2 regions of the Amycolatopsis sp. FBCC-B4732 genome follow, and region 2 is predicted to be linked to the other one. Evidence: predicted binding sites of a transcription regulator. Region 2 holds the regulator's gene; the other holds the start of a gene.
The links. The regulator HspR, encoded in region 2, represses chaperone genes until heat shock. The targets are predictions, from matches to a motif close to ANNTTGAGTNNNNNNNACTCAANNT.
Positions count from the first base shown of each region.

Region 1: the regulator HspR is predicted to act here: its motif matches at 4,126-4,150, upstream of lon (endopeptidase La).

Region 1 is NZ_CP095376.1:7,564,030-7,579,534, reverse strand. It holds gene MUY14_RS33685 (YajQ family cyclic di-GMP-binding protein) at 1-380, opposite strand, end outside; tRNA gene MUY14_RS33680 (tRNA-Tyr) at 510-592, shown strand; gene MUY14_RS33675 (class I SAM-dependent methyltransferase) at 826-1,638, shown strand; gene lon (endopeptidase La) at 1,709-4,111, opposite strand; gene MUY14_RS33665 (SAM-dependent methyltransferase) at 4,377-5,231, opposite strand; gene MUY14_RS33660 (GNAT family N-acetyltransferase) at 5,302-6,240, opposite strand; gene MUY14_RS33655 (bifunctional diguanylate cyclase/phosphodiesterase) at 6,478-9,132, shown strand; tRNA gene MUY14_RS33650 (tRNA-Thr) at 9,213-9,285, shown strand; tRNA gene MUY14_RS33645 (tRNA-Met) at 9,336-9,408, shown strand; gene rpmG (50S ribosomal protein L33) at 9,458-9,622, shown strand; gene MUY14_RS33635 (MaoC family dehydratase N-terminal domain-containing protein) at 9,701-10,150, shown strand; gene MUY14_RS33630 (MaoC family dehydratase) at 10,147-10,545, shown strand; gene MUY14_RS33625 (SGNH/GDSL hydrolase family protein) at 10,572-11,477, opposite strand; gene MUY14_RS33620 (hypothetical protein) at 11,513-12,469, opposite strand; gene MUY14_RS33615 (GntR family transcriptional regulator) at 12,466-12,816, opposite strand; gene MUY14_RS33610 (TIGR03619 family F420-dependent LLM class oxidoreductase) at 12,881-13,810, opposite strand; tRNA gene MUY14_RS33605 (tRNA-Trp) at 14,017-14,089, shown strand; gene secE (preprotein translocase subunit SecE) at 14,116-14,556, shown strand; gene nusG (transcription termination/antitermination protein NusG) at 14,620-15,462, shown strand.
Region 2 is NZ_CP095376.1:8,384,965-8,400,469, reverse strand. It holds gene clpB (ATP-dependent chaperone ClpB) at 1-1,747, opposite strand, end outside; gene MUY14_RS37775 (MFS transporter) at 1,844-3,031, opposite strand; gene MUY14_RS37770 (MarR family winged helix-turn-helix transcriptional regulator) at 3,133-3,618, opposite strand; gene MUY14_RS37765 (globin domain-containing protein) at 3,864-5,039, shown strand; gene MUY14_RS37760 (globin domain-containing protein) at 5,362-6,465, shown strand; gene MUY14_RS37755 (dienelactone hydrolase family protein) at 6,485-7,201, shown strand; gene MUY14_RS37750 (lytic polysaccharide monooxygenase) at 7,347-8,105, shown strand; gene MUY14_RS37745 (DUF305 domain-containing protein) at 8,102-8,641, shown strand; gene MUY14_RS37740 (ATP-binding cassette domain-containing protein) at 8,930-10,501, shown strand; gene MUY14_RS37735 (heat shock protein transcriptional repressor HspR) at 10,552-10,977, opposite strand; gene dnaJ (molecular chaperone DnaJ) at 10,983-12,155, opposite strand; gene grpE (nucleotide exchange factor GrpE) at 12,192-12,899, opposite strand; gene dnaK (molecular chaperone DnaK) at 12,896-14,764, opposite strand; gene MUY14_RS37715 (alpha/beta hydrolase) at 14,911-15,505, opposite strand, start outside.

The DNA of each region.
Region 1 (15,505 bases), 820 kb from region 2:
TGGATCTGGGCCTGGACGCCCTTCGGGCCTTCGTCGCGGATGAACTTCGCGATCTGCTTCGCCTTGTCCGAAGCGATGCCCTGGAGGATCTTGCCGCCGATCTTGTAGATCTTGCCCGAGAGGGCCGGCTCGTCCGCTTCGAACGCCTTCAGGGAGATGCTGCGCTTGATCAGCTTCTCCTTGAAGACCTCGACCGCGGCCAGGGCGCGCTCCTCGGTCTCGGACTCGATCGCGATCGCCTCCTCGCCGGACCAGTTGATCGTCGTGCCCGTGCCGCGGAAGTCGAACCGCGTTCCGAGCTCCTTGCTCGCCTGGTTGAGCGCGTTGTCCACCTCCTGGCGGTCGACCTTGCTCACGACGTCGAAAGAGGGATCCGCCACGTGTCCTCACACCTCGTACTCGCTTGTCAGGGGCCACCCAGCCTAGCCCCCACCGGGCCACGGGTATCCCGGTTGACCCCCGTCCGGATCCGTTGGGTAAGCTTCTCCCCGGCCGGTTCGCCCGGCCTTGGCGGGTTACCCGAGTGGCCAAAGGGGACTGGCTGTAAACCAGTTGGCTTACGCCTACGGGGGTTCGAATCCCTCACCCGCCACCCCATGACGACGACCCCGTGACCGCTCGGTCACGGGTTCGTCTGCTATGCCGCGATTGTGCGAATTGCCGAAGAATACCGAGTCCGCGCGATTCGGCGGGCATTCTGCCGCGCAACGGGTGAAGATTCGTTCCCCCTTTCGCTCGCATTTCGAAATACTTCCGTGAATCGGTAACGGCGCCCGTGACCCGCCCGACCACCGCAGGGGGCAGGGGTCGACAATGGAGGTGCACATGCCGGTACCCGGGATGCTCGAACGCCCGACGCGCGAGCAGCTCGTGCGGGTCCAGTACGCCGATGCCCGGCTCGTCGACGACTACGCCGACGGCTACTCCGGGCCGGGGCCGACCGCGCGGTACCACCGGTCCCGGCTGCACGCCGTGGACCGGGTGCTCGAAAGGCGGTGCGGTGGCGCGCTGCTCGACGTCGGGTGCGGGCCGGGGATGATGGTGCGGCACCTGCTCGACGGGCGGCCGGGGGACTTCGCCGTCACCGGGTGCGACCGGTCCGCCGCCATGGTCGACGCGGCCCGGGAACGGGCCGGGAAAGAAGCGGAATTCGCCGTCGGCGACATCGGGGAAATGCCGTTCGCGGACGGCGCTTTCGACATCGCGCTCGCCATGGGCGTGCTCGAATACGTGGACATCGGGCCGGCGTTGCACGAAATCGCGCGGGTGGTCCGGCCCGGCGGGCTCGCCGTCGTCACCATGCTCAACCCGCGCAGTCCCTACCGGCTCGTCGAATGGGGGCTGTACTGGCCGGCGCGCCGCGTGCTCGGCGGGCTCGAAGAAGCCTTCCACTTCCCGCGCCGGCACGGGGCGCGGCGCACCGGCATCAAGGCTTACGCGCCGCGGCGGCTGCGCCACGAGCTGTGGCGCGCCGGGCTGCAACCCGAGGACACGCTGTACTACGACGTGACCGCGCTGGTGCCGCCGCTCGACCGCCTCGTGCGGCGTCCGCCTGACCGTCCGGAGAGGACGGTCGGCCGCGGCGCCGCCGCCGGACGGCTCGGCACCGGGTACCTGATCGCCGCCCGGCGGCTCTGACCGCACGCGAACGGCCGGTTTCCCCGGGGGAAGGGGAAACCGGCCGTTCGTCGGGTGGCGGCGCTCGGGGTTACGCCGCCTGGGGAACCGGCGCGGACGCCGGGGTCAGTGCGAGGTCGAGGACCTCGCGGACGTTCGCCACCGCGTGGACGTCCAGCTGGGACAGCACCTCGGCCGGGACGTCGTCGAGGTCCGGCTCGTTGCGCTGCGGGATGATCACCGTCTTCATCCCCGCCCGGTGCGCGGCCAGCAGCTTCTGCTTGACGCCGCCGATCGGGAGCACCCGGCCGGTCAGCGACACCTCACCGGTCATCGCCACGTCGGCGCGGACCACACGGCCCGAGAGCAGCGACGCCAGCGCCGTCGTCATCGTGACGCCCGCCGACGGCCCGTCCTTCGGGACCGCGCCCGCCGGGACGTGCACGTGGATGCCGCGCTTCTTCAGGTCGCCCACCGGCAGCTCCAGCTCCGCGCCGTGCGAACGAAGGTAGGACAGCGCGATCTGCACCGACTCCTTCATCACGTCGCCGAGCTGGCCGGTCAGCTGCAGCCCGGACGCGCCGGACTCCTCGTCGGCCAGCGACGCCTCGATGTAGAGGACGTCACCGCCGGCGCCGGTCACCGCCAGGCCGGTCGCCACGCCCGGGGTCGCCGTGCGCTGGGTCGAGGCCGGCAGCGACGACTCCGGGATGTGCCGCGGACGGCCGAGGTAGGTGTCCAGATCGGGCGCGTCCACCGTCAGCGGCAGCGAAACCTCGTCCAGCGCGACCTTGGTCGTGATCTTCCGCAGCACCTTCGCGATGGTCCGGTTCGCGTTGCGCACGCCCGCCTCGCGGGTGTACTCGGTGGCGATCCGGCTGAACGCGGCATCGGTCAGCACCACGTCGGCGGTGCCCAGGCCGGCGCGCTCCAGCTCGCGGGGGAGCAGGTGGTCGCGGGCGATGGTGACCTTCTCGTGCTCGGTGTAGCCGTCCAGCGTGACGAGCTCCATGCGGTCCAGCAGCGGGCCGGGGATGGTCTCGAGCGCGTTGGCCGTCGCCAGGAACACGACGTCGGACAGGTCCAGCTCGACCTCGAGGTAGTGGTCGCGGAACGTGTGGTTCTGCTCCGGGTCCAGCACTTCGAGCAGCGCCGCGGTCGGGTCGCCGCGGTAGTCGGCGCCCACCTTGTCGATCTCGTCGAGCAGCACGACCGGGTTCATCGAGCCGGCTTCCTTGATGGCGCGGACGATCCGGCCGGGCAGCGCGCCGACGTACGTGCGGCGGTGCCCGCGGATCTCCGCCTCGTCGCGGATGCCGCCCAGCGCGACGCGGACGAACTTGCGGCCCATGGCCTTCGCGACGGACTCACCCAGCGACGTCTTGCCGACCCCGGGAGGGCCCGCGAGGGCGAGCACCGCGCCGGAACGCCGTCCGCCGACCGGGGCGAGGCCCGATTCCGCGCGGCGCTTGCGCACGGCCAAGTACTCGATGATGCGTTCCTTGACGTCGTCGAGACCGGCGTGGTCGGCGTCGAGCACCGCCCGCGCGGCCGCGATGTCGTAGACGTCCTCGGTGCGCTCGGTCCAGGGCAGCTCCAGGACGGTGTCCAGCCAGGTGCGGATCCAGCCGCCTTCGGGGGACTGCTCGGACGTGCGGTCCAGCTTGTCCACTTCGGCCAGCGCGGCCTTCTTGACGGCGTCCGGCAGCTCAGCGCCTTCGACGCGGGCGCGGTAGTCCGTCTCGTCAGCGGTGCCGTCGAGCTCGCCGAGCTCCTTGCGGATCGCTTCGAGCTGGCGGCGCAGCAGGAATTCCTTCTGCTGCTTCTCCATGCCCTCGGCGACGTCCTTGCGGATCGTGTCGGTGACCTCGAGCTCGGCCAGGTGCTCCTTGCTCCACTCGAGCGCCTTCTCCAGGCGTGCGCTGACGTCGAGCGTGGTCAGCAGCTCGAGCTTCTGGTCGGTGTCGAGGTACGGCGCGTTGCCGGACAGGTCGGCGATCGCGGAGCCGTCTTCGACCTGCTGGACGGCGTCGATCAGCTGCCAGCCGCCGCGCTGCTGGAGGATCGAGATGACGACGGCCTTGTACTCGGCCGCGAGCGGCGCGGTCCGGTCGTTCGTGGTTTCGGGGGCGTCCTCGGCGTGCACCCAGCGGGCGGCGCCGGGGCCGTCGGCGATCCGGCCGACGAGCGCGCGGGACGTGCCGCGCAGCAGCACGGCGGCCTTGCCACCGGGCACGCGGCCGATGCGCTCGACCGTGGCGACGGTGCCGAACTCGGCGTACTCGCCGTGGACGCGCGGGACGATGAGGACCTCGGCCTTGGTGGCGCCGGTCGACCGGATGCCGGGGAAGGAAGCCTGGCTCGGGGTGTTCGCCTGGGCGGACTCCACCGCGGCCCGCGTCTCGGTGTCGGTGAGGTCGAGCGGGACGACCATGCCCGGCAGCACGACGTCGTCATCGAGCGGGAGCACGGGCAGGAGGCGGGTGTCGGACATGTGCACTCCTCGGTTAGTTGAGTCTGCCTAGCTCAACTCTCCGATGGGTGTGTTTGTTTCCGATGGTGCGTTCGCCCACAGCGATCAGGGAAAGTGCAGGTCAGGGGGTTGGTCGGGCCGCCAACCCGGCAACGCCGTGATCTCCGGCGACGGCAGCGGCTGGTCGTCGAATTCAGGGCACGAGCTCGACCGCCGGACGCGGCCACGCCGGCTCGGCCCAGTCGATCAGCGAGTACCGCGGCGGGGCGATCGGCGCGGCTGCAGGTCAGGCGCCCGGTCGGGCCGCGATGCCGCACCAAGCGAACGGACGCGCTTCCGCCTCCAGCGCGTTCAGCTTCCGGTCCGGCCGCCAGTCCGGCAGGTGCACGATGCCCGGCTCGAGCAGCGGCCAGTCGCCGAACAGCGGCTCGATCTCGTCGCGGTCGCGCAGCCACACCGGGTTGCTCGTCTTGCGGTACTGCTCGACGAACCAGCGCAGCCCGTCCAGGTGCGGGCCTGTGCCGTCGCCCTCGCTCATCTGGGAAATCGCCAGCCAGCTGCCCGGCGCGAGCTTGTCGCGGTACGCCGCCAGGATGCCTTCGGGGTCGTCGTCCGGGCCGACGAAGTGCAGCACCGCCATCATCATCAGGCAGACCGGCTGCGAAAAGTCGATGAGCCGCTTCGTCTCCTCGGCGCGCAGGACGGCCTTCGCGTCCCGCATGTCCGCCTGGACGATGCCGGCCCAGTCGGTCGCGGCCTCCTCTTCGAGGATCAGCGTCGCGTGCGCGACCGCGACCGGCTCGTAGTCGACGTACACCACCTTCGCGTCGTGCTCGTCGGGCAGCTCGGCCTCGACGACCTCGTGCACGTTGCCCGCCGTCGGGACGCCGGAGCCGAGGTCGATGAACTGGCGGATCCCCGCGCGCAGGGCCGCCCGGACCGCGCGGTTCATGAACTCGCGGTTCTGCTTCGAGCCCGGGCGCACCAGCGGCCACTGCTGCTCCATGCGCCTGCCGAACTCGCGGTCCACGGCCCAGTTCTGGGTGCCGCCCAGGTACCAGTCGTAGATCCGGGCCGCGGACGGCTTCTCGGTGTCGACGCCCTCGGGCGCTCTCGGCGCCGAATCCCGCTGGTCGCTCACTCCCGGCTCCCCTCGCTCCTCGCGGGACCAGCCTATAAGGACCGGCCGGCCGGGGTAAGCCGCCAGTCGTTCAGCGAACGGCCGGCCGGCGCTGCCAGTACGTCCACAGCGGTCGGTAGCCCTGCGCGTACCAGAACGGCGTCGACAGCGGGTTCGCCGCCGCGTGGTGCAGGAGGACGACGTCGGCGCCTTCTTCGTCCAGGACGTGGTGGGCGTGCGTGGCCAGCGCGGTGCCGACACCGGACGACCGCGCCGTCTCCGCGACGGCCAGCGAAGAGAGGTAGCCGACGCGGGACGCTTTGACGCGGTCGCTGATCCAGCCGGTCTCGCCGGGGTGCTGGACGTTGACCATGCCGAGCGGACGGCCGTACAGCTCGGCGATCCACAGCGGCGGCTCCGGCCGGGCCAGCTGCTCGGCCAGGTCCTTGGCCATGATGTCCTCGATGCCCTTGCGGAAGTTGACCGTGCCGTACTGCGCGTCGAAGGTGTGCAGCTCCAAGCCCAGCTCGACGGCGGTTTCGAGGTCGCCGGGCTCGGCGCGGCGGATCTTGACGCCGGGCGTGCCGCGCGGGCCGGCCGGGATCATCCGGTCCGCCGGGCGGACCGCGACCACCCGCAGCGGGGCGAACCCGTGGTGCAGCATTTCCCGCGTGCCGGCGGCGTCCCGGCTCGCGCGCGGCACGATCGCCGCGGTCTCGGTGTCGCCGCGCTCGGCGACCGCGCGCAGATGTTCATCCCATCGGGTGAGGAGGGCGTCGAGGGCGGCCGCCGGCTGCGGGCCGGCGAGCTGGAGGTCGAGCCGGTGCTCGGTCAGCGCCCGCCACGGCGCGTTCGGCGCGTCCTGGTCGACCTGGATGCGCGAGGCGAGGCCGGAAGCGGCCGAGCCGGCGGTCGCGACCTCCAGCACCACCGCGCTTTCGGCCGCTTCGAAGGGAGAGGAACCGGGGAGCAGGGGATCCACCGCCGCGAGCCGGGCCGCGTGTTCGGTGGCTATCACGTCGCTGTGCATGGGTTCATTGAAGCGCTACCCGGGACGTCGTGCGCAGAGGACCGACCCCTGGTTCGCCACCCGATGTTTCACCCCTTGGTCCACGCAGGTCAGCGCGTTCGAGGCATTGTTAACCCTGGGGTGATCTCCTACTGTCTCGAAAGGGACACGGGTACGCCCTACGGGGTACGGTATGGCCCTTGTCCACACCCGAAGTCACGGATCAACACCGGTGGACAAGCTGGGAGGGAAGGTCGGATGCCGGACACCAACGCCCACGGCGACGCCGTCGCGCAGGCGCAGCCCGGGCCGGGAGCCGCTTCCGGGACACCACCCCAACCCGCCGCCTCCGCCGAAGCCCGCACGGACGAACGCCGCTTCCGCGTGTACACCTTCGCGGTGCTGAGCCTCGGGCTCGTCGCCGCGTTCGCCGTCGGCTCGTGGCAACCGTTCCACTGGGACAGCAAGCTGCTCTGGATCGGGCCGGTCCTCGCGGTCGCGTTCCTGCTCGCCGAACAGCTCGGCATCAACGTCGACGTCCGCAGCGGCATCTCGTGGACCATCTCCTTCACCGAGATCCCGCTCGTCATCGGGTTCTTCGTCGCGCCGTTCGAAGTCGTGCTGGCCGCGCACCTGGTCGCCGGCATCGGCACGCTGCTCGCGCGGAAGGTCTCCGGCCGCGTCCTCTACAACGCGGGCGCGTTCCTGCTCGAGATCACCGGCGCGTTCGCCGTCGCCGGACTGGTCAAGTACGCCGTCGGCGCGGGTGGCGGCGACAAGTTCCCGTGGGTGGCCGCGCTGGCGGGCACCCTGACCGCGCCGCTGGTGAGCACGCTGCTCGCGCTGGCCGCGGTCCGCGTGCTGCGGCGCCGGATGCGGGTCAGCACCGCCGTCCGGCTGACCGCGCGGATCCTGGTCGTCGGGTTCGTCAACGCGTCCGTCGGCCTCTCCGGCTACCTCGTCATTTCGAACACGCCCAAGGCGTGGCCGCTGGTGCTCGCCGTCTTCCTCGGCCTGACCGCGTTGTACTGGGCCTATTCGGACCTGCTGCGGGAGCAGCGGGACATGGAAGCGCTCTCCGACGTCAGCCTGATGGTCGCCCGTTCGGGCCAGCTGGCCGCGGCCCGCCCGGCCGGCCGCGCCGACGAGCTCGTCGGCGGCGTCGACGTCCGCGAGTGGGCGACGATCGCCGAGCGCATCAAGGACCAGCTCGCCGCGGGCCGCGTCGTGCTCCGGCTGCGGCTCGAGGCGAAGGACCCGCTGCGGGTCGTCGTCGCGGGCGACGACCTGCCGCCCGCCGACCCCGCCGCCGACGACCCGCTGCTGCGGCTGCCCGGCGCGCACGTCCGGCACTTCCGGATCACCGAGGCCAACCCCGACGTCCGCGCGGCGCTGCTCGACCGCGGCGCGCAGGAGGCGCTCGTCGTCCCGCTGCGCAGCGCGAACCAGCTGCTCGGCGTCGTCGAGGCGCACGACCGGCTCTCGCGCTGGCGCGGGTTCGGCAAGTACGACGTCCAGCTGCTCGGCACGATGGCCAGCCACCTCGCGACGTCGCTGGACAACCGGCGGCTGCTGGCGACGCTGCGCCACGACGCCTACCACGACCCGCTCACCGGGCACCTCAACCGGCTGGGCTTCCGGCAGGTGGCGAAGGAACCGCTGCGGGACTACGCGCACGCCGTGGTGCTGCGCATCGACCTCGACGTCTTCTCCACGGTCAGCGACGCGCTCGGCTACGCGTGGGCCGACCGGATGGTCATCGCCGCCGCCCGCCGCATCCGCGACGCGCTCGGCCCCGACGTCCCGCTCGCCCGGCTGGAAGGCGCGTCCTTCGCGGCCCTGCTCGTCGGCTGCCCGCCGGAGGAGGCCCACGACGCCGCGGAACGGCTGCGCGAAGGGCTTTCCGCGCCGTACCCGGTGGACCGGCTCTCGGTCGAGGCGAACGCGATGATCGGCTACGCGACGACGACCCCCGAGGAGTCGGGCGACGTCGTCGACATCGAAGGCCTGCTGCAGCGCGCCGACGTCGCCGTTCGCGCCACGAAGGGCGGCGAAGAGGTCCGCGGCTACGTGCCGAGCATGGGCCAGATCTTCCTGCGCCGCTTCCAGATGGTCACGCAGTTCCGGCAGTCACTCGAGGACGGCCAGGTCAGCGTCCACTACCAGCCGAAGATCACCCTGCCGAACCGGCAGGTGGCCGGCGTCGAGGCGCTCGTCCGCTGGGTGCACCCGGAGTTCGGCAGGCTCGGCCCGGACGAGTTCGTCCCGGCCATCGAGGCGGCCGGCCTGATCGGCGTGCTGACGTCGTTCGTGCTCGGCGAGGCGCTCAAGCGCTGCCGCAAGTGGCTCGACGAAGGCCTGCGGATCTCGGTCGCGGTGAACCTGTCGGTGCGGAACCTGGCCGACGAGGACTTCCCGGACAAGGTCGCCCGCGAGCTGGAGCACCACGGCATCCCGCCGGAGCTGCTGACGTTCGAGCTGACCGAGTCCGGGGTGATGTCCGACCCGCAGAAGGCACTGCCGATCCTGCGCGAGCTGCACTCGCTGGGCATCGTGCTGGCGGTGGACGACTTCGGCACGGGCTACTCGTCGCTGGCCTACCTGCGGCAGCTGCCGGTCGACCAGGTCAAGATCGACAAGAGCTTCGTCCTCGGCATGGGCACCGACCTCGGCGACCTCGCGGTGGTCCGCTCGATCGTCGAGCTCGGCCATTCGCTCGGGCTCACGGTGGTGGCGGAAGGCGTCGAGGAGGACGTCGCCCGCGACCAGCTGGAGGCGATGGGCTGCGACGTCGCGCAGGGCTACCTGATCTCGCGGCCGCTGCCGGAAGACCGCCTGGAGGCGTGGCTGCAGGCCCGCACCGCGCGCTCGCCGGGGCGGCACTCGGAGACCGTGCTGACCCTGCTGACCTGAGGTTTTCGGGTTAATCGACCCCGGTTGCACGGCCGGGTGACGGGGCTTGCTAACCTTTCCAAGTCCTCGCGAGAGGCCAGGCCCCTTTAGCTCAGTCGGCAGAGCGTCTCCATGGTAAGGAGAAGGTCTACGGTTCGATTCCGTAAAGGGGCTCACGACCTCAGCCGCGTCACGCCTGCGTGTCGCGGCTTGGGTCATGTAAGGGCGGTGTAGCTCAGTTGGCAGAGCAAGCGGCTCATAATCGCTGTGTCGCCGGTTCAAGTCCGGCCACCGCTACGCGGTAACGACGGGGCTGGCCCCCGGACCTGAGAGAGAAGGAAACGCTGTGGCTGCCACCGACGTGCGACCCAAGATCACGCTGGCGTGCGAAGAGTGCAAGCACCGCAACTACATCACCAAGAAGAACCGGCGCAACAACCCGGATCGCCTGGAGATGAAGAAGTTCTGCCCGAACTGCGGTACGCACCGGACGCACAAGGAAACCCGCTGACGTAGCGCGTTCACACCAGCTTCGAAGAGCCGCCCAGGACCACCTGGGCGGCTCTTTGCTGTTGGTAGCCTGGCCGGCGTGCCTTTGGACGAGTCGTTCACCGGGCGGGTCTACCCGCCGCAGACCAGCTACGAAGTGAGCCGGGAGAAGATCCGGGAGTTCGCCGACGCGATCGGCGACGCCAACCCGCTCTACCGCGACCCGGAGGCGGCCCGCGCGGCCGGCCACCCGGACGTCGTCGCGCCCCCGACGTTCCTCACGATCATCAACCTCGCGTCGATCAACTCGATCGTCACGGATCCCGAGCTCGGCCTCGACTACTCGCGGATGGTCCACGGCGACCAGCAGTTCACCTACAGCCGCCCGGCCCACGCCGGCGACACGCTGCTGCTGACGACCCACATCGACCGGATCATGGCCCGGGCCGGCAACGACTTCATCAACCTGCGCGCCGAAATCACCGACGGCGACGGCGCGCACATCGCCACCACGCGCGCCCAGCTCGTGGTGCGGGGGGAGGACGCGTGAACACCGGCGACGAACTGCCCGCCCTCGAGGTCCGGATCACCCGTGAACAGCTGGTTCGCTACGCCGGCGCGGCGCTCGACTTCAACCCGATCCACTGGAACGAGGCGTTCGCGAAGGACGTCGGCCTCCCGGACGTCATCGCCCACGGCATGCTGACGATGGCGGTGGCCGGCCGCGTGGTGACGGACTGGCTCGGCGACCCGGGCCGCCTGGTCGACTTCAGCGCCCGCTTCACCCGCCCGGTGGTCGTCCCGAACACGCCGGAGGGCGCCCTGGTGGAGATCACGGGCAAGGTCGGCGACGTCAAGGACGACGGCACGGCGCGGATCGACCTCGTGGTGAAGTTCGACGGCAAGACGGTGCTCGGGAAGCCCCAGGCGCTCGTCCGCACCTGAGCCTCCGCCGCCCGCCGGTCGACCGGCTAAGGCAGCTTCAGCACCGACAGCACCGCGTCGGCCATGCCCTGCTCACCCCTCGCGTTCGGGTGCAGCGGGGCGGCCGGCGAGGCGGGCAGCAGGCCCTCCACCCACCGCGTGTCCGACGCCGAGCAGACGTCGTGGCCCTTGCCCGGGGTCGCCGTGTCCGCGTAGCCCGCGCGGTGGGCGTCCGCCTGGTCCTCGAGCATCTTGTTCAGCTTGCCCAGCTCCTCGCGGAAGTACGCGATGTCGCCGCGGCCGAAGGGGAGGATCGGCCAGCAGCCGTCGCCGTCCGGGAGGACCGTCGGGTAGCCGACCACCACGACCTTCGCCTTCGGGGCCTTCGTGTGGATGCGGTCCAGGATCGCGCCGACCTTCGGGGCGGCCGCGTCGATCCGCTCGGCGAGCTGGTCGTGGCCGCCCGCGGTCAGCTTGTCCTTGCACGGCGACGCCGTCGAGTGCGCCGTCGCGCAGCCCGCCGCGTACGCGAAGAAGCCGACGTCGTTGCCGCCGATGCCGATCGTCACCAGCGTCGTGTCCTTCGTGACCGCGTCCAGCTGCGCCGGGTTCGTGCCGTTGCCCGTCTTCTGCGGGGCCGTCAGGTGCGCGGTCGTCGCGCCGCCGCAGCTGACGTCGGCGAACTGGGCCGGCTTCAGCTTCGCCGAGACCACGTGCGGGTAGTTGTCGTCCGAGCGCTCGCAGCCCGCCGGGGTGCCCGCCTGCCGCCCGGTGCGCGGCGACGACGTGTACGAGTCGCCCAGCGCCACGTAGCGGCCCGAACCGCCGCCGGTGTCCGCGCCGTCCGGTGGTGCCGAGGACGAGCCGTGCTGCCACTTGTAGTACCCGAAGCCGAGTAGTGCGAGTACGAGTACGACGACGAGACAGCCGCCCCCACCGCTTTTCTTCGCCACTTCTTCGTTTCTACCGAAGGAGTGCGCCCGGCGAGCTAGCCAATCCGGGTGATCCGCCGCGCGATCAGGTCGTTCACCAGCCCGGCGCCGGTCTCCGGGTCGTCCACGCTGACCAGCACGCTCCGGCCGTTCTCCAGCGACAACGCCAGCGCGGGGCCGCCGCGCACCTTGTACGCCGTCGTGCCGGTCACCGGGTTGAAGCGCAGGCCGAGGCCGCCGTCGCCGAACGTCGCCAGGTCGCGCGCCGTCGCCTCGCGGATGCTCGCCAGCTTCAGGTGCCGCCAGGGGAAGCCGAGGAGGCCGAAGCGGATCGTCACGCCCTTGGCGTCCACGGTCGCCTTGAGCCGGTACGTCAGCGCGGTGACCGCGGCGCCGACGAACGCGATCCAGGCGGCCGTCGGCCAGGGGAGCCCGGCCGGCAGGAGGCCGATCGCGACGGGGACCAGGAGCAGCGCCCAGAGCATCGCCGGGTTCGCCGCCCGGCCCGACCAGAACGCGCGCTGACCCGGTTCGAGCCCGACGCTCGGCCGGTGGGCCGACTCTTCGCGGACCGGCGACGGCGGGCCGCCCACGACCGCCGCGACCGCGCCGAGGACGGCCGCGCCCAGCATGAAGAACACCACGGTGGCGCCGGTGCCCGCCGCGAGCCAGTCCGGCGCGTCGAGGTTCGAGACGAGCACGGAAAGCAGCACCGCGGACGGCAGCGCGGCGAACGCGGCGCCCACGCCGACGGTCAGGCGGGGCAGCGGCCGGCCCCGGCGCAGCGCGGTGACCCCCGACGTCGCCAGGAGGACGACGGCGACCGCGCCGAGCGCCAGGCACGCGGTGACGAACACCGTGAACGGGGTGGAGCCGTTCGGCCCGCCGTTCCAGTGCGTCGCGAGGGGGTCGGGCAGGCGGTCCGCCCAGGCGTCGGCGAGGACGCCGGTGACGGCGAGCGCGGCGCCCGGCGGCACGGCGGTGGCGAGCAGGACCCGGATCAGCTTGGTCATGTGTACTTCTCCTTCAGCACCCCGGTGAGTTCGTCCAGGCCGACGCCCGCGCGCTTGGCCTCGCGGACCAGTTCCCCGGCCAGCTCGGCGAGCCGGGCCCGCGACGACGCGCCGCCGAGCACGACCGCGCCCCGGCGTCGCCGCAGGTCGATCAGGCCCTCGTCGCGCAGCAGCGCGTACGCCCGCAGCACGGTGTGGACGTTGATCTCCAGCGACGCCGCCAGCTCCCGCGCGGGCGGCAGCTGCTCCCCGGGCGCGGGGCTGCCGTCGCCCAGCGAGCGGCGCAGCGACGCCGCCACCTGCTCGAAGATCGGCTCGGTGGAGCTGGGATCGATCCGGACCAACATAGTTCTAACTATAATAGAACTATTACAGCTGAAGAGAGACTTGCGTCACACTTTCGCTGGGCGCTCAGCCTGCCTTGGCGATGAGGTCCCCGGCCAGCTCCAGGGCGTGGTCGACGTCCCGCGCGACGTAGTGCAGGTCGACGAGCACCTCGGAGATGCCCAGCTCGGCGGCCACGTCGAGGCAGGGGAGGACGTCGGCGACCGTTTCGACGCCGGTGCCCTGTCTCGGGTTGATCCGCAGCACCCGGCGCAGCGCGTCCGGGTCACGACCGGCCTGCTCGGCGGCTTCGCGGGCGACCGACCAGAGGCCGTCGAGGTACTGCTTCGGCATCCACCCGGCCAGCCAGCCGTCCGCGCGGCGCCCGACCCGGGTCAGCGCCGGCGGGGAGAACCCGCCGAGCAGCACCGGCGGCCGCGGTTCCTGCGCCGGCCGCAGGCCCACCGTCGACGGCGCGATCCGCCACTGCGGGCCTTCGTGCGCCACCGGGTCGCCGGTCCACAACGCCTCCAGCGCGTCGAGGACCGCTTCGAGCCGCTTGCCCCGGCCCGCCCACGGGACCCCGGTCGCGAAGTACTCCTCGCGCAGCCAGCCCAGCCCGAAGCCGACGTCCAGCCGTCCCGAGCTGGCCAGGTCGAGCGAGGTCAGGGCCCTGGCGAGCAGAACCGGGGAATAGACCGGGCCGGTCAGCGCGCTCATCCCGAGGCGGGCCGTCCGGGTCACGGCGGCCGCGGTGGCCAGCGTCGTGAACGGGTCGGCGAAGGTCTCGAACTCTTCCGGGTACGGGTGCTCCGGCGTCCCGCCGCCCGGGTAGAGGTCCGACGGCTCCCGCGGCGTCAGGATCCGGTCGCCGACCCAGAGCGACCCGTAGCCGAGGTCCTCCGCGGCGGTCGCGAAGCGCGCGACGGCAGCGGGGTCGGCGAGGGCGCCGTACTGGGGCAGCGCGAGCCCGAGGCGCATCCCGGCCACCACCATCCGACCGGGGGTGTCCGTCATGGCGGACATCCTGGCATGATCACGTCGCCGGCGGGGAGTGTTCCGCAGGCCGACCGGGGTTCGGCGGTCGATCGGGGGGCGCGGTTGCGGGCTCTCGTGAGGCTTGCCGTAGACTTCGGGACTTGGAACGCACTACGGTCATCCCCGCCTGGATGGTGGGGATGCTGGAATGCGTCCTCCGGGGCCCCGAGCGATCGGGGCTCCACAGGGGTGTAGCTCAATTGGCAGAGCAGCGGTCTCCAAAACCGCAGGTTGCAGGTTCAAGTCCTGTCACCCCTGCGTAACGGAACTGGTGGAGCGGAGGAGTGGTCGTGAGCGACAGCGACGCCAGCGGCGGCGAGCAGGAGCAGGACGGAAGCGGGCAGAAGCCCGAGAACCCGTCCCGTCCCGTCACAGCTGCCGCCCGGCGTGAGCGCCGTGCGACCGCTCGTCCGGCGGGCAAGTCCGCGGCACGTGCGGACGACAAGACCCGCCCGGCCGGGAAGTCGGGGGAGAAGTCCGCCCCCGACGCCAAGGGCGCGCCGACTCCCAAGCGGGACCAGAAGGCGAAGAAGGCCTCCGTGTTCGCGCGGCTGGTGCGCTTCATCCGTGAGGTGTGGGCGGAGCTGCGCAAGGTCATCTGGCCCAACCGCAAGCAGATGGTCACTTACACCGCGGTCGTGCTGGTCTTCGTGGTGTTCATGGTGGCCCTGGTGAGCGTCTTGGACTTCGCGTTCAAGAAGGGCATCGGCGCGATCTTCGGCTGACCCGCCGCCGTGCCGCGCGGGCCGGCCCGACCGACCCGGAATGATCAACTGAGAGGACGGAACGTGACCTCCGACAACGGCACATCAGCCGGTCACGACCTGACCGAGCTTTCCGACGAGCAGGTGCACGCGGCACTCGGTGACGAGGAGTCCGAGCACCTGGAGCCCGTCGAGGTGTCCGACGAGGTCGACGAAGCCGCTTCCGATGACGACGGCGCTTCCGACGAGGCCGCCGCCGCCGACGACGACGACGTGACCGACGAGGCCGCCGAGCCCGAGGCCGACGACGAGGACCCGGTCGCCAAGCTGCGTTCCGAGCTCCTCGCCGCGCCCGGCGAGTGGTACGTCGTGCACTCGTACGCCGGTTACGAGAACAAGGTGAAGACCAACCTCGAGACCCGGACCCAGACCCTGGACGTCGAGGACTACATCTTCCAGATCGAGGTTCCGACCGAAGAGGTCACCGAGATCAAGAACGGCCAGCGCAAGCAGGTGCAGCGCAAGGTGCTGCCCGGCTACATCCTGGTCCGGATGGACCTGAACGACGCCTCGTGGAGCGCGGTGCGCAACACCCCGGGCGTCACCGGGTTCGTCGGCGCGACCTCGCGGCCGTCGCCGCTGACCGTGGACGAGGTCCTGAAGTTCCTCGCCCCGAAGGTCGAGAGCGAAGCCCCGGCCAAGGCCAGCAAGGGTGACTCCGCCGCGTCCGCGCCGCTGGGCGCTCCGGCCGTCGAGGTCGACTTCGAGATCGGCGAGTCGGTCACGGTCATGGACGGCCCGTTCGCGACGCTGCCGGCGACGATTTCCGAGGTCAACGTCGACGGGCAGAAGCTGAAGGTCCTGGTGTCGATCTTCGGCCGGGAGACCCCGGTCGAGCTGTCGTTCACGCAGGTCTCCAAGATCTGACGGCCGGCCTTCTCGGCCGCAGTCCCCGCGTCCACGGCAGGTA
Region 2 (15,505 bases):
CCTGCACGGCCTCGGCCTGCCCGATGACGCGCCGGCCGAGCTCCTCCTCCATCCGCAGCAGCTTGCCGGTCTCGCCCTCCAGCAGCCGTCCCGCCGGGATGCCGGTCCACGCGCTGACCACGTCCGCGACGTCGTCCGCGCCGACCTCTTCCTTGAGCATGACGTTCTGCCGGCTGGCCTCGTTCGCCTCGGTCGCCGCTTCGAACTCCTTCTCCAGCGCCGGGATCCGGCCGTAGCGCAGCTCGGCGGCCTTGCCGAGGTCGCCGTCGCGCTCGGCGCGTTCGGACTCGCCGCGCAGCTGCTCGAGCTGCTCCTTGAGCTCGCGGACGCGCTCGATGGAGCCCTTCTCGTTCTGCCAGCGGGCGGTCAGCGCCGTCAGCGACTCGCGCTTCTCGGCCAGCTCGGCGCGCAACGCGTTGAGCCGCTCCTTCGAAGCGGCGTCGCTCTCCTTGGCGAGCGCCATCTCCTCGATCTCCAGGCGCCGGACGGAGCGCTCGACCTCGTCGATCTCCACCGGCCGCGAGTCGATCTCCATGCGCAGCTTGGACGCGGCTTCGTCGACCAGGTCGATCGCCTTGTCCGGCAGGAAGCGCGCGGTGATGTAGCGGTCGGACAACGTCGAGGCGGCGACCAGCGCGGCGTCCGTGATCCGGACACCGTGGTGCACCTCGTAGCGCTCCTTCAGCCCGCGAAGGATCGCGATGGTGTCCTCGGGCGACGGCTCGCCGACGAGCACCTGCTGGAAGCGCCGCTCCAGGGCGGCGTCCTTCTCGATGTGCTGGCGGTACTCGTCGAGCGTGGTCGCGCCGACCATCCGCAGCTCGCCGCGGGCGAGCATCGGCTTGATCATGTTGCCCGCGTCCATCGCGCCCTCGCCGGTCGCGCCGGCGCCGACGATCGTGTGCAGCTCGTCGATGAACGTGACGACCTCGCCCGCGGAGTCGGTGATCTCCTTGAGCACGGCCTTCAGCCGCTCCTCGAACTCGCCGCGGAACTTCGCGCCGGCCACCATCGACCCCAGGTCGAGGGCGACGACGCGCTTGCCGCGCAGCGATTCGGGCACGTCCCCGGCGACGATGCGCTGGGCCAGCCCTTCGACGATGGCCGTCTTGCCGACGCCCGGCTCGCCGATCAGGACCGGGTTGTTCTTGGTGCGCCGCGACAGCACCTGCACGACGCGGCGGATCTCGGTGTCGCGGCCGATGACCGGGTCCAGCTCGCCGCGCCGGGCCCGCTCGGTGAGGTCGACGCCGTACTTCTCCAGCGCCTTGAACGTGCTCTCCGGGTCCTCGCTGGTGATCCGGGCGGAGCCGCGGACCTTGACGAACGCCTCCTGCAGCGCGTCCGGCGTCGCACCGTGGCGCTTGAGCAGGTCGGCGACCTGGCCGCCCTCGGTCGCGAGCCCGACGAGCAGGTGCTCGGTCGAGACGTACTCGTCGCCCAGTTCGGTGGCGAGCTTCTGGGCGCGCGTCAGCGACTTGACGGCGTGGGTGTCGAACTGCGGGCTCGACACGGTCGCGCCGGTCGCCGACGGCAGCGCCGCGATGAGCGGCTCCAGCTCCTTGTGCACCACCTCCGGGTCGGCCCCGACCGCGGTCAGCAGCGGTGCGGTCAGCCCCTCACCCTGCGCCAGCAGGGCGCCCAGCAGGTGCGCGGCCGACACGTGGGGGTTGCCCGCCATCGTGGCCGCCTGCGCCGCCGACGAGATCGCCTGCTGGGTCTTCGTGGTCGGGTTGAAAGCGTCCATCCCTCACCTCATGCTCGATAACTCGAAAGTCCTGGTGACAGGCCTGACCATGACCTGTCACTACCCTTAACGCACGAAAACTTGAGTCTGTTCCGCTCAACTCTGACCTGGTGCCACGGCGCTTGCCGGCAGCCGTGATCCCAGTGTCCCGAGCCCGGCCACGGCGAGCCCGGCGCACGTCCCGACCAGCACCCAGGGTAACCAGTCGGCCACCGAAAACAACGCGACCACGACCGGTGCGATCACCTGCGCCACGGCGAACGCGTACTGGTACGCAGCGAGATAACGCCCGCGGGCGACCGGAGGTGCCGCGGCCTCGGCCAGCGCCCCCGACCGCGGCCCGAAGACCAGGTCGCCGGCGGCGAACACGAGCGTCGACGCCAGCAGGTAGACGACCTGCCAGCCGTCGGGGACCAGCAGGACGCCGAGGCTGACCAGGCACCACGCGGCGAACAACGCCGAACCCGCGCGCATCGCGGCGAGCCGCGTCAGCCGCGCGGTGAGCCGCAGCGCGATCGTGCCGCCGACGCTGGTCAGCACGGTCAGCAGGGCGAGGATCGCGCCGGGCAGCCAGACCGGGCCGTGCAGCCGGTCGAGCACGAACACCGGCATGCCGATCAGGAAGAAGTCGAGCGAAAGCCCGAAGAGGCCGCTGAACAGGATCAACGCGAGGTAGGGCCGGTTCCGGAGCACCCGGACCGGCTGCTCGGCGGGCCGCGCGACCGGGCGCGCCAGCCGGACGAAGAAGACCAGGACCAACGCCGCCGCGAAGAACGTCAGCGCGTCCAAGGCGAGCGCGACCCGGTACCCGGACGTGCCGGCCCACGTCAGCAGCGCGCCCGCGACGAGCCCGCCGAGGCCGAAGCAGCCGGCCCGCACCATCCCCACCTCGGCGAACGGCCGATCCTTCTGGACGTCGCCCGCGACGTCGGCGATGAGCACGAACAGGGAGCTGTAGAACAGCTGCTGACCGGTCGCGAGCAGCACGGCCGCGACCACCACCGGCCCCGGGCCGTCGGCGATGAGGTACGCGCCGGTCCCGGCGGCCTGCAGCAGCTGGGCGCCGATCACCACGGTGCGCGGCCCGACGCGGTCGACGAGCCGGCCGGCGAGCGGCGGCACGACCAGGCCGCCGATGGTGCCGAGGGTGACGGCGGTGCCCGCCACGGCGAGCGGCACCCCGACCACCTGGGTCACGTAGACCAGCGCCAACGGGAGGAACAGACCAGAGCCGAAGTTGTCGATCCCCAACGCGCACAGCAGTGCGACCCGGCTACGCGTCACCTACCGAAGTTAACCCGGCCGAACACCGCGAAGTCAGGCCCGAACGGAGACAGTACGGTGGGCGAAAAGGCCACTGCGGGTATCCCCGCGGCGGCCCCGCGTCACCTGGTCGAGCCGGCCCCGCAGGCCGCGCTGCCGAGCGCGCGGCGGAGGTCCTCGTTCATCCCCGCGAGCCGTTCGGTGAGCTCGGTGACGCGCTCGTCGTCCCAGCCGCCGAGCGCCTTCTCCATGAACTCGAGGTAGTTGGCGCGCCAGCGGGCGAGCTCGGCCCGCCCCTTTTCCGACACGCTGACCAGCGACGCGCGGCCGTCCTCGGGCGCGGGACGGCGGTCGACCAGCCCGGCGGCGGAGAGCTGGGCGATCTGCCTGCTCACCACGGAGAGGTCGACGAAACGGCGTTTCGCCAGCTCGGACGGCCGGGCCTCGCCGTTCTTCGCCAGGTCGGAGAGCAGCATCGCGGCCGCCGGGTGCAGTCCCGGCTCGCTCTGCCAGGCCTGCATGATCCAGGCGTGCTGGAGCTGGGAAGCCGTCTTCAGCTCACGCATGAGCTCGACCCGGACGTCGTCGTCGGTGTCGTCGAAGCCCATCGGAACCTCCCTTAGTTGTGCAATACAAGTTTATTGCCGGACGCTTGCTCAGGGCAACCATCCGGTCGGTGAGGTCGCCCACGCTCCCACCGGCGGAAATACACCCGGTCGGAGCAACAATGCGGGCAAAAGGCCGCCCGGCGGCTACCCTGCGGACGGGCCGCGCGCGCGGCGCGTTCGAGTGACGAGGTGGCTGCAGTGGCGATGGACCCAGGAGGCGGTCCCCGACCCGTGAACAACCCCTCATGACCGCCGACTCGGTCAGCCCGCTCCCCAGGTCTTCGGCCCCGCGTGAAGCCCCCGCCGCCGTCGCCGCGATGGTCAAGCTCATCCGGGACAGCTGGGCGAAGTCCGAGCCGTACATCGCGGACATCTCCCAGTTCTTTTACGGGATGCTGTTCACCCTGGCCCCCACCACGCGCGACTTCTTCCCGATCAACATGGAGATCCAGCGCGGCCGGCTGGTCCGCGCGCTGGTGCACATCGTGCAGATGGTGGACCGGCCCGACGACCTGGCGCCGTTCCTGCGCCAGCTCGGGCGCGATCACCGCAAGTTCGGCGTGGTGCCGCGGCACTACGAAGCAGTCGGGACGGCCCTGCTCGCGTCGCTCAAGAACCACCTCGGCCGGGAGTGGACGCCGGAGGTCGAACGCGCGTGGGCCGAGGCCTTCACGATCGCCGCGCGGGCCATGCAGGACGCCGCCGCGGCCGACCAGAACCCGCCGTCGTGGCACGCCACCGTGGTCGAGCACCGGCGGCTGACCTGGGACCTCGCCCTCGTCCGGCTGCGGCCGGAGCAGCCGGTGCCCTACCACCCCGGCCAGTACATGAGCGTCGAAGTGCCGCAGCGGCCGCGGCTGTGGCGCTACCTTTCGCCGGCGAACGCGCCGCGCGAGGACGGCGGCATCGAGTTCCACGTCCGCGCGGTCGACGGCGGCTGGGTCTCCCGCGCCATCGTCAGCCACACCCAGCCCGGCGACGTCTGGCGGCTCGGCCCGCCACTCGGCCGGCTGACGGTCGACCGCGAAGCGTCACGAGGCGTGCTGATGATCGCCGGCGGCACCGGCGTGGCGCCGCTGCGCTCGATCCTCGACCACCTCGCGCTGTGGGGTGAGAACCCGAAGACGCACCTCTTCTACGGCGGACCGTCCCGTGAGGACCTCTACGACCTCGAAGAGCTGCGCGCGCTCGCGGCCATCAACCCGTGGCTCACCATCTCGCCGGTGGTGGAGCGCGGCGGCGACGTCCCCGGGTTCGAGCAGGGCACGCTGGCCGAGGCCGTCACGCGCTACGGCGCCTGGCCCGGCCACGACATCCTCGTGTCCGGCTCGCCGGCGATGATCCGCGCGACGGTCTCGCGCATGCTCGTGGCGGGCAGCGCACTGGACCAGATCCAATACGATCCGTTCACGATCGACTGATTCCCGTAACACCGGAAAGGCAATACTCCTGTCCGGTGAACATTTCACCGTGAACTGATCGTTTTTACGCAGTGCCAGATCGGGTTGACCCGGTGTGTCCAAATTGCTCCGATCGAGCGGGACCACGCGGAATCACGCGCATCTGCACGGGAATGCGCCTACAGTCGGAAACCCTCGGGGGCGGCACCGCGACAGCGACGCCGCATGGACGGCGCTTTTACCTGTGCACGACTGGAGATTACCGTTCCCGATGAATGCTGAATCCGTGAAGATCTCCACGCTGCCCGAGACACTTCCTGTTTCGGCTGTGGAAGGTCGCGAACTGGCACGATTGATTCGTGAAAGTTTTGCGGCCGTCGAGCCGAGAGCCGACGAACTGGCGCAGTACTTCTACGGCGCGTTGTTCGTGATCGCCCCCGATTGCCGCGACCTGTTCCCGGTCACCATGTCGACCCAGCGGAGCAGGCTGCTGCGCGCGCTCGTGTACGTCGTGCAGATGGTCGACCGGCCCGACGAGCTGGTCACCTTCCTCGGCCAGCTGGGCCGCGACCACCGCAAGTTCGCCGTCGTCTCCCGCCACTACGACGCCGTCGGCGTGGCGCTGATCGCGGCGCTCAAGCGGTTCCTCAAGGAGAAGTGGACGCACGAGGTCGAATCGGCGTGGACCTCGGCGTACGGGCTCATCGCCAAGACCATGCGCGAGGCGGCGCAGGCGGAGACCGGGCCGGCGGCGTGGTCGGCGACCGTGCTGGAGCACCGGAAACTCGCCCGCGACGTCGCGCTGGTGAAGGTGCACACCGAGGGGCTGCTGCCGTACCGCGCCGGCGGGTACGTCAGCGTCGAAGTGCCGCAGCGGCCCCGGTTCTGGCGGTACCTGTCCCCGGCGAACGCGCCGCGCGGCGACGGGCAGCTCACGTTCCACGTGCGCGCGGTGCCCGGCGGCTGGGTCAGCGGCAGCATCGTCAACCACACCCGGCCGGGTGACGTCTGGCGCCTCGGGCCGTCGATGGGCGCGCTCGACGTGCGGCCGACCACCACCAAGCGGCGCCTGCTGCTGATCGGCGGCGGCACCGGCATCACGCCGCTGATGGCGATCATCGACGACCTCGCGCGCTGGAAGCGTAATCCGCCGGTACACCTGTTCTTCGGCGGCCGAAGACCGGAAGATTTGTACGCATTGGACGATTTGCGCCGGCTGGCCGCGACGTCCAAATGGCTGACGGTCACGCCGGTCACCGAGGAAGGCGCGGTGGCCGGCGGCGACCGCGGCACGCTCGCGCACGCCGTGACGCAGCGGGGCTCGTGGAAGAACCACGACGTCCTCGTTTCCGGTTCGCCGCCGATGATCCAATCCACCATCGCGAAGCTGCTCGCCAAGGGGATCGACCTGGAACGGATTTCGTACGACCCGTTCACCCTGGATTGAACGCGCTATCGTCGCCGATATGGAGATGACGATTCCGGTTTCGGACGGCACCATCGGCGGCTACCTGGCGGAACCCGCCGGCGAAGGGCCGCACCCCGGTGTGGTGCTCGTCCACGACGCTTTCGGGCTGAGCCAGGACACGAAGAACATCACCGACCGCTTCGCCGCCGAGGGCTTCTTGGCGCTCAGCCCGGACCTGTACTCGCGCGGGGGCATGCGCCGCTGCGTGCGCCGGGTGTTTTCGGACATGTTCGCCAACCGGGGGCGCAGCTTCGACGACATCGAGGCGTCCCGCGCGCTGCTCGCCGCCCGCCCGGACTGCACGGGCCGGATCGGCATCGCCGGCTTCTGCATGGGCGGCGGCTTCGCCCTCGTCGCGGCGGCCCGCGGGTTCGAGGCGTCGGCGCCGTACTACGGGCAGCTACCGAAGAACCTGTCGGTGCTCGACGACGCCTGCCCGGTCGTCGCCAGCTTCGGCAAGAAGGACTTCTCGCTGCGCGGCGCGGCGGCGAAGCTCGAGACGGCGCTCACCGAGCGCGAGATCCCGCACGACGTCAAGGAGTACCCGGGCGCGAGCCACGGGTTCGCGAACAAGATCGACGTCGCCCTGCCGCTGAACCTGCTGCTCAAGGTGATCGGGTTCACCTACCACCACGAAGCGTCGGAAGACGCCTGGCGCCGAGTGACGTCTTTCTTCGGCGAACACCTGCAGCAGCCGTCCCGACCTTCGCACTGAGCCGAGCGGAGCAGCGAAATCGTCGAACGGCGGTAGTTCGTTGACCGTTGTGCCCGAATCGACTTATGGTCTAGACCACATCTTCCCCGGATGTGCTCGTTCGTCCTCCCTCCGGAACAGAGCTGTTCCCCCTCGAGGAGCCGAAATGACCTGGAAACGAAAGCTCTTCGCGGCCGCGGCCGGTGCCCTGCTGGCGCCGGTGCTGGTCGTCGTCCTCCCCGCGGCCACCGCGAGTGCCCACGGGTACATCTCCGACCCGCCCAGCCGGCAGGCCAACTGCGCGGCCGGGAAGGTCTCGAACTGCGGCGAGATCGTCTACGAACCGCAGAGCGTCGAAGGCCCGAAGGGGCTGCGCAGCTGCAACGGCGGGCTGTCCCAGTTCGCCCAGCTGAACGACGAATCGAAGGCGTGGCCCGCGAAGTCCGTCGGCAGCACGGTGACGTTCAACTGGGTGTTCACCGCCCGCCACTCGACGACGAACTACGAGTACTACGTCGGCAACACGCGCGTCGCGGTCTTCAACGGCAACAACCAGCAGCCGCCGCCGACGCTGTCGCACACGGTGAACCTGGCCGGGTACTCGGGCCGGATCAAGGTGCTGGCCATCTGGAACATCTCGGACACGGCCAACGCGTTCTACAGCTGCGTCGACCTGCAGGTCGGCGGCGGGGGCACCACTCCGCCGCCCACCACCACGCCGCCCCCGACCACGACCCCGCCGCCCACCACGACCCCGCCCCCGACGACGACCCCGCCGTCGACCGGCACCTGGTCGGCGGGCACGGCGTACAAGGCGGGCGACGTCGTGACGTACAACGGCGCGAGCTACCGCTGCCTCCAGCCGCACACGGCGATCGCGGGCTGGGAGCCGCCGAACACCCCGGCCCTCTGGCAGCGCCAGTGAGGCTGGTCCTGGCCGTCGTCGCGCTGCTGCTGACCGGATGCAGCAGCGGCGCGACGCCGGCCGCCCCGTCCCACAACGCGGCCGACGTGATGTTCCTGCAGATGCTGATCCCGCAGAACGAGCAGGGGATCGAGATCGCCCACCTCGCCGCGGGCCGCGCGGTTCCGGCCCCGCTGAAGGAACTGGCGGCGGCGATCGAGGTGACGCAGCGGACCGAGGTCGACCAGGTGAAGGGCTGGCTCCGAGCCTGGAACGAGCCCGAGACGATGGACGCGAACCCCCAAGCCCACGCGGGCCACGGCGGCATGAAGATGACGGCCCCGGACCTGGTGGGAGCGCTGAAGTCGGCGCCGGACCAGGAGTTCACCCGCAAGTTCCTCGACGTGCTGACCGGCCAGCAGCAAGGCGCGGTGGAGCTGGCCCAGTCGGAGAACGGAACTTCCGGCGGCGTGAACGCCGAGGCCCGCGACCTGGCCCGCCGGGTGATCGAGTCGCGGACGGCAGAGGTGAAGCAGCTGCTGAACTTCAAGGCTTGACCGCGACACGAAGCCGCGGGCACCCGGGAGGGGCTGCCCGCGGCTGCCGCGCGCCGGTCGGCCGCTCCCGCGCTCGCGCGGGCCGGCCCTCGCCGTCCGGTCGGTTATTCGCTTGGCCGTCCCCCTCCGCGCGGGTTAGCCTCGCGATCATGTACTCCTGTCCCGTCTTCATGAGGTTGCGGAACCGCCGCTGACGGCGGTGCACCCCCTTTTCTGCCCGCCGTTCCGGTCCTTGCCGGGCGGCCGCTTCCGCGCTGCCCGGCTCCCTCCTGAGCCGCGGAGCCACCCTTGTCTTCCCCTCTTTCCTCCCAGCCCGTCCACCTGCGCGCGGAAGGCGTCGGCGTCACGCTCGGCTCGCGCCGGGTGCTGCACGACGTCAGCGTCACCGTTTCCGCCCGGTCGCGGCTGGCCGTCGTCGGCGAGAACGGGCGTGGCAAAACCACGTTGCTGCACGTCCTCGCCGGCCTTCGCGCGCCCGATCACGGGGTCGTGCACCGGACCGGCACCGTCGGGATCGCGCGGCAGGCGCTGCCGTTCCGGTCCGGCGAGACCGTCGGGACGCTGACCACCGCGGCGTTGCGGGACGTCCACGCCGCCCTGAGCGCCCTCGATACCGCCACTGAAGATCTCGCGAAGTCGGCCGAAGGCGCCGAAGATCGCTACGCTGTCGCGCTCGACGCGGCCACGCGCCTCGACGCGTGGGACGCCGAGCGCCGCGTCGACGTCGCGCTCGAAGCGCTCGACGCCTGTGCCGACCGCGGCCGGGCGCTGAGCACGCTTTCGGTGGGGCAGCGCTACCGCGTGCGGCTGGCCTGCCTGCTCGGCGCGCGGTACGACTTCCTGCTGCTCGACGAGCCCGGCAACCACCTCGACGCCGCCGGCCTCGCGTTCCTCACCGCCCGCCTGCGCGGGCACGACGGCGGGGTCGCGCTGGTCAGCCACGACCGGGCGCTGCTGGCCGACGTCGCGACCGAGTTCCTCGACCTCAGCCCCAGCCAGGACGGCCGTCCGCGCCGGTACGCCGGGGGTTACGACGCCTGGCGGGACGGGCGCCGCCGCGACCGGGAGCGGTGGGTGCAGGACCACGAGGAGCAGCAGGACGCCCATCGGCAGCTCACCGCCGCGGTGGCGCAGGCCCGCGACCGGCTCAGCACCGGCTGGCGCCCGGACAAGGGCACCGGACGGCACCAGCGGCAGAGCCGCGCGCCCGGCGTCGTCCAGGCCCTCAACCGGGAACGGGCCGCGCTCGAAGCGCACCGCGTCACCGTGCCCGAACCGCCGTTGTCGTTGCGGTGGCCGGATCTCGGCTCCGGCGCTCAGGCGCTCGTCCGCCTGGACGACGTCGGCGTCGCCGGACGGCTCACCGGCCCGGTGACGCTGTCACTCGACCGCGGCGACCGGCTGCTGGTCACCGGCGAGAACGGTGCGGGCAAGTCGACGCTGCTGTCCGCGCTCGCCGGAAAGCTCACGCCGACAACGGGTTCGGTCCGGCACCTGGCCCGCGCGAAAGTGGCCCTGATCGGCCAGGAAGTCCCGGCGTGGCCTGAAGAGCTCACCGCTCGCGCGCTGTTCGAGCGAGCGGGCGTCCCGGTTTCGGCGATGGGACTGCTCGACGCCGAAGCGCTGCGCACCCCGGTCGGGCGGATGTCGCAGGGTCAGCAACGCCGGCTCGACCTCGCCCTGCGGCTGGCCGGACGGCCGGACGTGCTCGTCTTCGACGAGCCGACCAACCACCTGTCGGCGGTGCTCGTCGAGGAGCTGACCGAGGCCTTGCTGAAGACCCCGGCCGCGGTGGTCGTCGCGACGCACGACCGCCGGATGCTGGCCGACCTCGCGGCCTGGCCGCGGCTGGAGCTCTGACGCACGAAGGCCTCCCCGGTCACCCGGGGAGGCCTTCGCGGTTCACGTGCTCAGCGGCGCTTGGGACGCCAGACCACCATGGCGGTCTGCTGGTTGAGCGGCACGAGGTCCCGGCGGTAGGACGCGTGCGCGGCCGCCGCGGCCTGTTCGCCGGCCACGTACGCCGCGGCCAGTTCCTCGGTCAGCTCGGTGATCCGGGCCCGCAGCGCGTCGACCTGGTTCTCCAGCTCGATGATGCGCTTGATGCCGGCCAGGTTGACGCCGTCCTCCTGCGACAGGCGCTGGACCTCGCGCAGCAGCGCGATGTCCCGCATCGAGTAGCGCCGCCCGCCACCGGAGGTGCGGCCCGGTGACACCAGGCCCTGCCGGTCGTAGGTGCGCAACGTCTGCGCGTGCATCCCGGCGAGCTGGGCCGCCACCGAGATGACGAACACCGGGGTCTCTTCGTCGCCTTCCTGCGGGATCCCGCCGAACATCCCACTCACCTGCCTTCGAGCAGCTCAGTGATCTCGGGCCGGGGGTCGTGCCCGGCCATCGACTCGGCGTACGCCTGCAGTGCTTCGCGCGCCTTGTCGTCCAGTTTGGCGGGAATCGCCGCCTGGAGGGTGACGAGCAGGTCACCTTGCGCACCGTCGCGCTTGGCGATGCCCTTGCCGCGCACGCGCAGCACCCGGCCGCTCGCGGTGCCCGGCGGCACCTTGAGCGAGACCTTGCCTTCGAGCGTCGGCACCGTGATCGTGGTGCCGAGCACCAGTTCGGTGAAGTCGACCGGCACGGTGACCGTCAGGTCGAGCGCCTTGCGCCCGAACAGCTTGTGCGGAGCCACGTGCACCCGGACGTACAGGTCGCCCGCCTGCGCGCCGCCCCGGCCCGGCTCGCCCTGACCGGCCAGCCGGATCCGCTGGTCGTCGTCGACGCCCGGCGGGATCCGGACGGTCAGCGTGCGGGTCCGCGTGCTGACGCCTTCGCCGCCGCACTCGGGGCACGGGTCGTCGATGATCGTCCCGCGGCCGCGGCAGTCGCGGCACGGCTCCGAGAACGCGAAGGCACCCTGGCTGCGGCTGACCAGCCCCGAACCGGAACAGGTCGGGCAGGTCCGCGGCGACGTGCCCGGCTTCGCACCGTTGCCGCTGCACGTCGAACAGGTCGCCGGGCTCGACAGCCGCAGCGGCAGGGTCGCGCCCTTGACCGCCTCGGTGAAGTCGATCCGGACGTCCGTCTCGACGTCGGCACCGCGCTGCGGCCGGTTCGCCGTCGCGCCCGCCGGCCCGCGGCCGCGGCCGAACAGCCCGCCGAGGATGTCCCCGAGGCCGCCGAAGCCACCCTGCTGGTTGGCGCCGGCCTGGCCGAAGATGTCCCCGACGTCGAAGCTGCCGGTGCCGCCGCCACCGCCGGGGAAGTTGAACCCGCCCCCGCTGCCGAACAGCCGCCGCGCTTCGTCGTACTCCTTGCGCTTGCTCGCGTCGGAGAGCACGCCGTACGCCTCGGAGACCGCCTTGAACTTCTGCTCCGCGTCGGCGTTGCCGGCGTTCGCGTCCGGGTGGTTCTCCTTAGCCAGCTTCCGGTAGGCCTTCTTGATCTCGTCCGAGGTGGCGTCGGAAGAGACGCCCAGTTCACGGTAGAAGTCCTTACCGATCCATTCCCGTGCACTCATCGGGCGTCTCCTCCTCCCACTTGAACCGGATACGTCTTACTGCTGCTGTTCATCGACTCCGCCGCCGAGTGGCAGCTCGCCACCGACGGGCGGGTCCACCGGGGCCGCGCCGGGCTCGTGGTCGGTCACGCCGACCAGCGCCGCCCGCAGTACGCGGTCCCCGAAGCGGTAACCGCGGCGCATGACCACGGTGACCGTCGGGCCCGCCACGTCCGGCGAGGTGTTGTGCTGCACGGCTTCGTGCACGCTCGGGTCGAAGGGCTCGCCCTCGTTGCCGAACGACTCGAGCCCCGCGCGCTGCAGGCCGCTGATCAGCTTGTCGCCGACCGCCTTGAACGCGCCGGTGAGGTCACCGTGCTGCTCGGCCCGCTCGAGGTCGTCGAGCAGCGGCAGCAGGTCGTTCACCACGGTCGCCTTCGCGCCGAGGACGACCGCCTCGCGGTCGCGCTCGACCCGCTTGCGGTAGTTGGCGTACTCCGCCTGCAGGCGCTGGAGGTCGGCGGTGCGCTCGGACAGCTCCTTCTCCACGTCGGAGACCACCGACACCGAGTCGTCCACAATGGACTCGCCGAGCGAGGGACCCGCGTGTTCCACGGGCGCCTCGTCCGGCTCCGGCGCGGCGTGGGCCGGACCGGGCGGGCGGACCTGCCCGGTCTGGGGGTCCACCCGACGCCGATCCCGCACGACCACCGGCTCCTCGGGGCCTCGGCCCTGGCTCTCGGATTCGTCGTAGCTGTGGGTCACTTCTTCTCGTCCTCTTCGACGATCTCGGCGTCCACCACGTCATCGGCCTTGGCCTGGCCGCCGGCCGCACCGGCGTCCCCGGCCGCGCCGGAGGCACCGGCCGCACCGGCCGCCGCGTCGGCGTTCGCGTTGGCGTACAGGGCGGTGCCCAGCTCCTGCGAAGCGGTGTTCAGCTTCTCGATCGCCTCGCGGATCTTGGTCGAGTCCGTGCCCTTAAGGGCTTCGTTGGCCTCGTCGATCGCGGACTTGACCTTGCCCTTGAGTTCCTCGGGCAGCTTGTCGTCGTTGTCCTTGAGGAACTTTTCGGTCTGGTAGACCAGCGTCTCGGCCTGGTTGCGGGTCTCGGCCTCTTCGCGGCGGGTCTTGTCTTCCTCGGCGTGCGCCTCGGCGTCCTTGACCATGCGCTCGATGTCGTCCTTCGGCAGCGCGGAGCCACCGGTGATCGTCATCGACTGCTCCTTGTTCGTGCCGAGGTCCTTGGCCAGGACGTGCACGATGCCGTTCGCGTCGATGTCGAAGGTGACCTCGATCTGCGGCACGCCACGCGGGGCGGGCGGGAGACCGGTCAGCTCGAACATGCCGAGCTTCTTGTTGTGCGCGGCGATCTCGCGCTCACCCTGGAACACCTGGATCTGCACCGACGGCTGGTTGTCGTCCGCGGTGGAGAAGATCTCCGAGCGCTTGGTCGGGATCGTGGTGTTGCGCTCGATGAGCTTGGTGAACACGCCACCCTTGGTCTCGATGCCCAGCGACAGCGGGGTCACGTCCAGCAGCAGGACGTCCTTGACCTCACCCTTGAGCACACCGGCCTGCAGCGCCGCGCCGACCGCGACGACCTCGTCCGGGTTCACGCCCTTGTTCGGCTCGCGGCCGCCGGTCAGCTCCTTGACCAGCTCGGACACGGCCGGCATGCGGGTGGAACCACCGACGAGCACGACGTGGTCGATGTCGCCGACGGCGATGCCCGCGTCCCGGATGACGTTGTTGAACGGGTTCCGGGTGCGCTCGAGCAGGTCCGAGGTGATCTTCTGGAACTCGGCGCGCGACAGCGTCTCGTCGAGGAACAGCGGGTTCTTGTCCGCGTCCACGGTGATGTAGGGCAGGTTGATGCTGGCCGAGTTCGAGCTGGACAGCTCGATCTTCGCCTTCTCCGACGCCTCGCGGATGCGCTGCAGCGCCATCTTGTCCTTGGTCAGGTCGATGCCGTTCGTGGCCTTGAACTTGTCGACCAGCCACTTGACGATGCGCTCGTCCCAGTCGTCGCCACCGAGGTGGTTGTCACCGGAGGTCGCGCGGACCTCGACGACACCCTCGCCGATCTCCAGCAGCGAGACGTCGAACGTGCCGCCACCGAGGTCGAAGACCAGGATGGTCTGTTCCTTCTCGCCCTTGTCCAGGCCGTACGCCAGCGCGGCAGCGGTCGGCTCGTTGACGATGCGGAGCACGTTCAGGCCGGCGATCTGCCCGGCTTCCTTGGTGGCCTGCCGCTGCGCGTCCTCGAAGTACGCCGGGACGGTGATCACCGCGTCGGTGATGGTCTCGCCCAGGTACGCCTCGGCGTCGCGCTTGAGCTTCATCAGCACCCGGGCGCTGATCTCCTGCGACGTGTAGTTCTTGCCGTCGATCTCGGTCTTCCAGTCGGTGCCGATGTGCCGCTTCACGGACCGGATCGTCCGGTCGACGTTCGTCACGGCCTGGTTCTTCGCCGGCTGACCGGTCAGCACTTCGCCGTTCTTGGCGAAGGCGACGATCGAGGGGGTGGTCCGGGAACCTTCAGAGTTGGCGATGACCGTCGGCTCGCCGCCCTCAAGGACGGCGACGACCGAGTTGGTCGTGCCGAGGTCGATGCCGACCGCTCGCGCCATGGTGCTTTCCTCCTGTGTAAGCCTGCTATGTTCGTGACCTGCACGTTCGTCCCCGCCTTGAGCGGGTACGTGGCAAGTTTAGTCTGGTCTTCGCGGGCCCCGTCAAGCCGGACTTGAGTCGAGTGCGCTCAACCTTCGTACCCAGCCTAACGAGCCGGTGCCGGTTCTTGTTCCCGGGTTCGGCCGCAGAGTCGGTGAGAACCGGGTGTGAGCCCGCTCACCAGGTACTCCACCTCGACCACGCGGGCGCAGGCCGAGTTGAACAGGCCCGTGTGACCGTCGTCGGTGCGGGTGAGCAGGGCCGAGCCGTCGATGCTCGCCGCCAGGCCGCGGGCCCAGGACAGCGGCGTGGCCGGGTCGTGGGCGCCGCCGACCACCAGGATGGGCGGGGCGCCGTGCACCGGGTGGGGCTGCGGCGGGTTCTTCGCCGGGACCGGCCAGCCGGTGCAGCCGCTCGTGAAGTCCCAGTATTCGGAGTACCGCCAGCTGTGCGGGGCCACGACGCGGAGCAACCCGGCCATCGCGGCCATGTCCACCGGCCCGGTGAACGGCGACGGGAAGTCGTGGCAGCCGATCGCCCGGTAAGCCCCGTAGATCGGGGAAAGGAACTGGTTCCGCTCGGTCAGCCCCTTGGCGTCGGGGAACTCCCCGCCGGCGGCGGCCAGCGCCTTGCCCAGCGCCGGCCATTCGTCCCGGAGGTAGAGGTGGTTGTAGACACCGGCCGAGATTTCGTCGGCCGTC